DNA from 2 places in the Cellulomonas sp. C5510 genome. Region 2 is predicted to be linked to the other one. Evidence: riboswitches for the same ligand, from Rfam matches in the RefSeq annotation. Region 2 holds a riboswitch; the other holds the start of a gene.
What was found. Region 2 has a riboswitch for thiamine pyrophosphate ahead of K5O09_RS17635 (thiamine ABC transporter substrate binding subunit). Riboswitches for the same ligand answer to the same signal wherever they lie in the genome.

Region 1 (3,388 bases), 1.4 Mb from region 2:
CGTCGTCGACGACCGCGGCCCAGAGCACGGCCCGGCGGGCGCCCGCCCGGTCGAGCGCGAGCGCGCCGAGCAGCCCGAGCGCCGTGGCCCCCCAGACCGACGCTCCGAGCCACGGCTCGAGCACGCGGCCGGCGACCAGCGAACCCACCGCGACGGACAGCGAGGTGCGGCGCCACGCGAGCGCCGTGCGCTCCGGCTGCGCCCCGGGCGGGGCGGTGTGCGCCCGGCTCGCGGTGCTCACCGCAGCAGCAGCCCGACGAGCACGAGCACGCCGGCCAGCGCCACACCGGCGGCGAGCGGGCCGCTGAACGCCGGTGCCGGCAGCGGGTCCCGCTCGCGCAGGGCCCGCTCGGCGCGCGCCCAGCCGAGCCACGCCTGCGCCGGCGCGGCGATCCCCAGCAGGAGCAGCAGCACGGCGGCCGCGAGGCGCAGGTGCGGTTCCACGGGCAGGTCCAGGGCCTCCAGGGCCACGCCACCGGCGAGCAGCGCGAGCGCCGTGCGGACCCAGGCGAGGAACGTCCGCTCGTTCGCGAGCGAGAACCGGCCGTCGGGCTCGGTGCCGCGGGCGTACACCCGCCGGGGGAGCCGGCGGTCGGCGGGCGCGGTCACGCCGCCGGGGCCGTTCCCGGGACGCCCGCGCGGACCGGCCGCGGGCCGAACACGGCTGTGCCGATGCGCACGATGGTCGCCCCCTCGGCCACGGCCGCCTCGAGGTCGCGGCTCATGCCCATGGACAGCTCGACGGCGTCGCCGGTGCCCGCCTCCCCGCTGCCGGAGACCTTGTCCCGCAGGTCGCGTAGCGCGGCGTACCCGGCGCGCACGGCCCGTTCGTCGGGTGTGTTCGCGCCGACCGTCATGAACCCGCGCAGCTGCAGCCGGTGGTGTCCGGCGACCGCCCGGACCACGTCGAGCGCGTCCTGCGGCGCGGCACCGTGCTTGGTGGGCTCGCCGGAGACGTTGACCTGCACCAGCACGTCGAGCGTCCGGTCGTCGTCGGCGCACCGGCGCGCGAGCCGGTCGGCCAGGGCCGTGGAGTCGACGCTCTGCACGCAGGTGGCCCAGCGCAGCGCGGCGTTGACCTTGTTGGACTGCAGCGGGCCGATGAGGTGCAGCTCGGGCGCGAGGTCGGCGAGGTCCGGCCCCTTGGCGACGAGCTCCTGCACCCGGTTCTCGCCGAGCAGCACCCGACGGGCGGTGCCGGCCGTGGTGGCGGCCCCGGCGATGTCGGCGAGCACCGCCGCGCGCACCGTCGCGGCGTCCTGGGTCTTGGTGGCCAGCAGCAGCCGCACCGAGCCGGCGGGGCGGCCCGCGGCGGACTCGGCGGCCGCGACCCGGGAGCGGACGCGCGCCAGCCGCTCCGCGAGCTCGGTCGCGCCGGTCGTCATGTGTCCGACCCTAATCGCTCCGGCGGCGGGCGCCCGGCGCCGTCAGCCGCGGGCGATGTCCGCGACGGTCGCCGCCGTCAGACGGATCAGGTCGTCCGGGGCGAGCTCGACGTCGAGGCCGCGGCGTCCGCCGGACACGAACACGGTGTCGAACAGCTGCGCCGTCTCGTCGACGACGGTCGGGTGCGCCGTCCTCTGACCGAGCGGGGAGATCCCTCCGACCACGTACCCGGTCGCGCGCTCCGCGGCCGCGGGGTCGGCCATCACGGCCTTCTTCCCGCCGACGGCGCTCGCGAGCGCCTTGAGGTCGAGCTTCCCGGCGACGGGCACGACGGCCACCGTCAGCGTCCCGTCGACCGAGGCCATGAGGGTCTTGTAGACCTGCTCCGGGTCGATGCCCAGCACCTCGGCGGCCTCGAGCCCGTAGCCGACCGTGCTGCGCGGGTCGTGCTCGTAGGCGTGCGCGGTGTGCGGGACCCCGGCGGCGGTCAGCGCGACGAGCGCGGGCGTGCCGGACGGCGGCTGCTTGCGGCTCACGGGGCCAGCCTAGGGCGCGCCCCGTCCGCCCCGGTGCTGCTAGCGTGCGGGGCAGCACGGGAGTCCGGTGAGCCGGGCTGAGAGGGAGTACTCGAACTCCGACCGTTGAACCTGATCTGGGTCATGCCAGCGCAGGGAGCGACATCGCAGGATGCCGGGCACCCGTCCGCGTCCCCCGTGCTGATCCGACCAGCACAGGAGGACGCATGACCCCGACACCGACGCCCGTCCGGCCCGCGGAGGCCGCCGACCTGGTCGCCGACCCGCTCCGGTTCGGGGTGGGCGCCCGCGTCACCGTCGCCGTGATGTGCGACCGGTACGTCGAGGTGGTCCTCGGCGTGCTCGGGTCGGTCCGCACCGACGGGCTGGTGGTGCAGACCGGCGACGTCAGCACCTACGTCGGAGGCCACGAGGCGGACCTGCTCCGGTACCTCACCGACCTCGTGGACGCCGTGGCCGCCACGGGCGAGCACGCCGCCGTCACGCTGCACCTGTCGCGGGGCTGCCCGGGCGAGGTGCGGTGCGCGCTGCCCGGAGGGGCGGGCCCGCGCGAGGTCGTGCTGCCGCCCGGCCGGCGCACCGGCCGCTCCGGCGCGGCCGAGTGGGCGCTGTACCCGCTGGCCGACGACGTCCGCGCGGGGGTGGTGCCCGACCACATGCGGGACATCGAGGCGGCGATCGACCTGGCCCGGGCGAGCGGCACGTTCCGGGGCTCCGAGCACTTCGTCACCCGGCTGGAGGGCGACGTGGGAGCGCTCGTGGAGACGGTGGTCGGCGCCTGGGCGCGTGCGGGGCGCGGCGTGCAGCACGTGACGAGCCACGTCACCTTCTCGCTCAACAGCCCGACCCGCCGTGGCTGAGGGCGTCGTGGGCGCGCGCCGGCGGGAGCCGCTCGCGCTCAAGGACATCGTGCTGATGGTCGTGCTGGGGGTGGTGTTCGGGTTCCTGTACTGGGCGCTCGTCCAGGCGTGGAACGGTCTCGCGGTGCTCATGGGGCCCGCGGGCGACCTCGCGCAGCACGTGCTGCTGGGCGGGTGGCTGCTGGTGGCCCCGGTCGCCGTCGCGATCATCCGGCGGCCCGGCGTGGGGATCCTCGCCGAGGTGATCGCCTCGGTGGTCGAGGTGGTGTTCCTCGGGTCTCCGGTGGGGCCGCTGCTGGTCGTCGCCGCGCTGCTGCAGGGCCTCGGCAGCGAGATCCCGTTCGCGCTCGGCCGGTACCGGCGGTTCGGCTGGGGCCGGTTCGCCGCCTCCGGGCTGCTCGGCGCGACGCTGGTGTTCGGCTGGTCGGCGTTCCGGTTCGGCTGGTACGGGCAGGACGTGCTGGTGCTGCGGCTGGTGCTCCAGGCCGTGTCGGGCGTCGTCCTGGGCGGCCTGCTGGCGAAGGTCGTCGTCGACGCCCTGCACCGGACCGGCGTGCTCGACGGGTTCGCGATCGGACGCGCGGTTGCGGCCGGGCGCCCGGTGCC
Region 2 (3,388 bases):
CCCGACGAGCGTCAGCACGGGCCACGCGAAGAACACCCCGAGGAACAGCAGCGGCACCGCGGCCGCCACCGCCCACGCCGTCCCGCGCGCGACCGCCCAGCCGCGCCCGGGCGCGGTGGGCGCGGTGGGCGCGGCCGGGGGCGGCGCGGGGACCCCCGGAGGGGTCGCGCGCGCACCCGTCCCCGGCCGGCCGGAGCCGGTCGGGGACGGGTGCGTCAGCGGGCGGGTCACGGCGTCAGCCCGTCACCAGGTCCGTCCACTCACGGACCCACGTCTCCCGGTTCGCCGCGATCTCGTCGAGCGGCACGGTGTACGGCTCGTCGGCCAGCGGCGCCCACTGCGCCCAGTCCTCCGGCAGGTCCACCGCCGAGCTCACCGGGTACATGTACATCGACCCGGGGATGTCGCCCTGCACCGCGTCCGACAGCAGCCAGTCCACCAGCCGGCGCGCGCCCTCGGGGTTCTGCGCGCCCGCGAGGACGCCGGCGTACTCGACCTGCCGGAAGCAGGTGCCGAGCAGCGCGCCGGTGGTCGGCTCGCCGCCGCTCTCGGGGATCGTCTCGGGCGGCGACGACGCGTAGGACAGCGCGATCGGCCGGGAGCCGCCGCCGCCCCCGCCGGAGAAGTCGGTGTAGTACGCGTCCGACCAGCCCTCCGCGACCTTCAGGCCGTTCGCCGTGAGGTCACGCCAGTACTGCTGCCAGCCGTCCTCGCCGAACGCCCCGACGGTCGCCAGCAGGAACGCCAGCCCGGGGCTGGACGTCGCGGCGTTCGTCACGACGGTCAGGTCCCGGTACGCGGGGTCGGTCAGGTCCTCGAGCGTCGCCGGCTCCGGGACGCCCCGGTCGGCGAACCAGGCGTGGTCCACGTTGAGGCACACGTCGCCGAGGTCGACGGCGGTCAGCGACCCCGAGTCGTCCGGGGCGTACGGCTCCGCGTCGGCCGCGGCCGGCACCTGCGACGTGTAGGGCTCCAGCACGCCCTCGTCGATCGCCCGCGACGCGAACGTGTTGTCGATCCCGTAGACGACGTCGCCCAGCGGGGCGTCCTTGGTCAGGATGAGCTGGTTCACCAGCGCCCCGCCGTCACCGGGCGCGACCTGCGTGACGGTCAGCCCGGTGTCCGCCTCGAACTGCTCGAGCAGCCCGTCGCTGACGTGGAACGAGTCGTGGGTGACCAGCGTGACCGACCCGCCCGCCGTGCCGTCCCCGCCCGCGGACCCGCCGGACGGCGACCCGCCGGTGGCCGAGCAGGCCGTGAGGGCCAGGGCCGCGACCCCCAGGGCCGCGGTGTGCCGGATGGTCCGGCGTGCTGCGCGCGTGCGCGCCATGCGTCCTCCTCGATGTGCAACCGAGGGGGTCGCCGCGCGTCGTCCGCCCGCGCGCGCTGCCGCACCCGTGCCGACGACACGAGGCGACTGAGATCCCGACTCCCTACGCCGGTGCTAACCGGATCAGGTGCGAGGGTCTGCGGTTCCGTCCGCACTCTCAGCGTCGGTCGGGCGCCACCTCGCGGCGGCGGTCCGGGACGCTCCCCTGTCGTTCGGGGCCGACCCTACACCGCCGTCCCCGACGCCCCCAGCCGCCGCCCCCGCGCGACTGCGTGCGCCGGGGTGACCTGCGGTGCGGCACCCGCGGGGCTAGCGTGGGGCGCAGCACGCACGCGCCCGCACGACACCGCACCGACGCAGCAGGAGGAACCGTGGCCGACGAGGAGACCCAGTCCACGTTCGCGAAGATCACCGGCCTGGTGGTGGCGGGCGCGGTCGCGTGGCTCGCCGGGAAGGCCGTGGACGCCGCCTGGAAGGCCGCCGTCGGCCACAAGCCGCCGAAGCCGGAGGACGACGCCGACGACATCCGCATCGGCGAGGTGGTCGCGGCCTCCGTGATCACCGCCGGCGCCGTGACGCTGGCGCGGGTGTTCGCCACGCGCGGGACCAAGAAGTTCGTGCAGCGCGTCGACAGGAACCGGCGCCTGCCGCACGCCTGACCAGGCACGGAGGTCCCCCTCCGACCGACCTGCGCCCCGCTAGGCTCGAGCGTCCCGCTCGCCGACGAATGCGCAGGTCAGCCCGCCATGCCCGCGACGCCAGCCCGGCCCGCACGCCGCTGTGTCCAGACCGTCGACGACGTGCTCGACCTCATGGACCACCTGTTCGCCGAGCAGGCCGACCGGTGGTCGGACCGGGGCGGCGCGGACTTCTGGGACCGGTTCTACGCCGACCGCGGCCGGGGCGTGCCGTTCTTCCGCTGGGCCCCGGACGAGAGCCTGGTGGCGTGGCACGCCGACGGCCGGCTGCCCCTCGGTCCGGGCACCCGGGTGCTGGAGCTCGGCTGCGGGCCCGGCCGCAACGCCGTCTGGCTCGCGCAGCAGGGCTGCACCGTCGACGCGCTCGACCTCTCGCAGGCGGCGCTGGACTGGGGACGGGAGCGGGCCGACGAGGCCGGCGTCGACGTCCGGTTCGCCCGCGCGGACGTCCTCACGTGGCAGCCGCCGGCGGAGCAGTACGACCTGGTCTACGACTCCGGCTGCTTCCACCACCTGCCGCCGCACCGCCGGCTGACGTACCGCGGGCTGCTGGAGCGGACGGTGCGCCCCGGCGGGCGGTTCGGCCTGGCCTGCTTCGCGACCGGGCACGACGGGCGCGGCGGCACCGAGGCGGACGACGCCGACCTGTACCGCGAGGGCGGGCTCGGCGGCGGGCTCGCCTACGGCGCCGACGACCTGCGGCGCGCGTTCGGCTGGCTGGACGAGGTGGAGCTGCGCCGCATGCGGTCCGGCGACCCGGCGACGTTCGGCGAGGACTTCCTCTGGGCGGCGATGTTCCGCCGGTGACGGCACACCGCCGGGGCGGGCACCGGACGCCCGCCGCCGGGGTCAGCCCGGGCGGCCGGACGCACCCGGGGCACCGTGCGCGTCGTCGTGGTCGTCGTCCTCGTCCCCGTCCTGCGTCCCCTCGCGCTCCGACGCGCGCTCCTGCGCCTCGGTGAGCTCGTCGACGACGAGCAGGTCGCGGCGCACCTTGCCCGTGCGGTAGCCCGCCCGCCCGACCAGGTGGGCCGCGACGGGCGCCGTGAGCATCTGGAACAGCGCCACCAGGATCAGCGCCCACACCGCGCCGCCGGACCGCAGCCGCAGCGATAGCCCGATGAGCACCAGGACCAGCCCGAGCACCTGCGGCTTGGTGCCGGCGTGCATCCGGGACAGCAGGTCGGGGAACCGCAGCACGCCGATGCCGGCCGCGAGCGCCAGCAGCGCGCCGCCGAGGAGGCAGACCGCCGCCACGACGTCCGCGAGGGTGTCCGTGCTCACCGTGCGCCTCCCTCCTGCTCCTCGTCCGCGTGGTCCTCGTGCCCGTGCGCGGCGTCGTCGTGCGTCACCTGCGCCT

Region 1: another riboswitch for thiamine pyrophosphate. It lies ahead of K5O09_RS05300 (Ykof family thiamine-binding protein); the one in region 2 lies ahead of K5O09_RS17635 (thiamine ABC transporter substrate binding subunit).

The regions. Positions count from the first base shown of each region.
Region 1 covers NZ_CP081862.1:1,172,206-1,175,593, forward strand. The annotation lists gene K5O09_RS05280 (DUF202 domain-containing protein) at 1-241, opposite strand, end outside; gene K5O09_RS05285 (YidH family protein) at 238-609, opposite strand; gene K5O09_RS05290 (YggS family pyridoxal phosphate-dependent enzyme) at 606-1,385, opposite strand; gene ybaK (Cys-tRNA(Pro) deacylase) at 1,428-1,922, opposite strand; TPP riboswitch at 1,969-2,077, shown strand; gene K5O09_RS05300 (Ykof family thiamine-binding protein) at 2,129-2,782, shown strand; gene K5O09_RS05305 (ECF transporter S component) at 2,775-3,388, shown strand, end outside.
Region 2 covers NZ_CP081862.1:3,855,933-3,859,320, forward strand. The annotation lists gene K5O09_RS17630 (ABC transporter permease) at 1-231, opposite strand, end outside; gene K5O09_RS17635 (thiamine ABC transporter substrate binding subunit) at 236-1,330, opposite strand; TPP riboswitch at 1,414-1,547, opposite strand; gene K5O09_RS17640 (DUF4235 domain-containing protein) at 1,702-1,989, shown strand; gene K5O09_RS17645 (cyclopropane-fatty-acyl-phospholipid synthase family protein) at 2,077-2,835, shown strand; gene mnhG (monovalent cation/H(+) antiporter subunit G) at 2,878-3,312, opposite strand; gene K5O09_RS17655 (monovalent cation/H+ antiporter complex subunit F) at 3,309-3,388, opposite strand, start outside.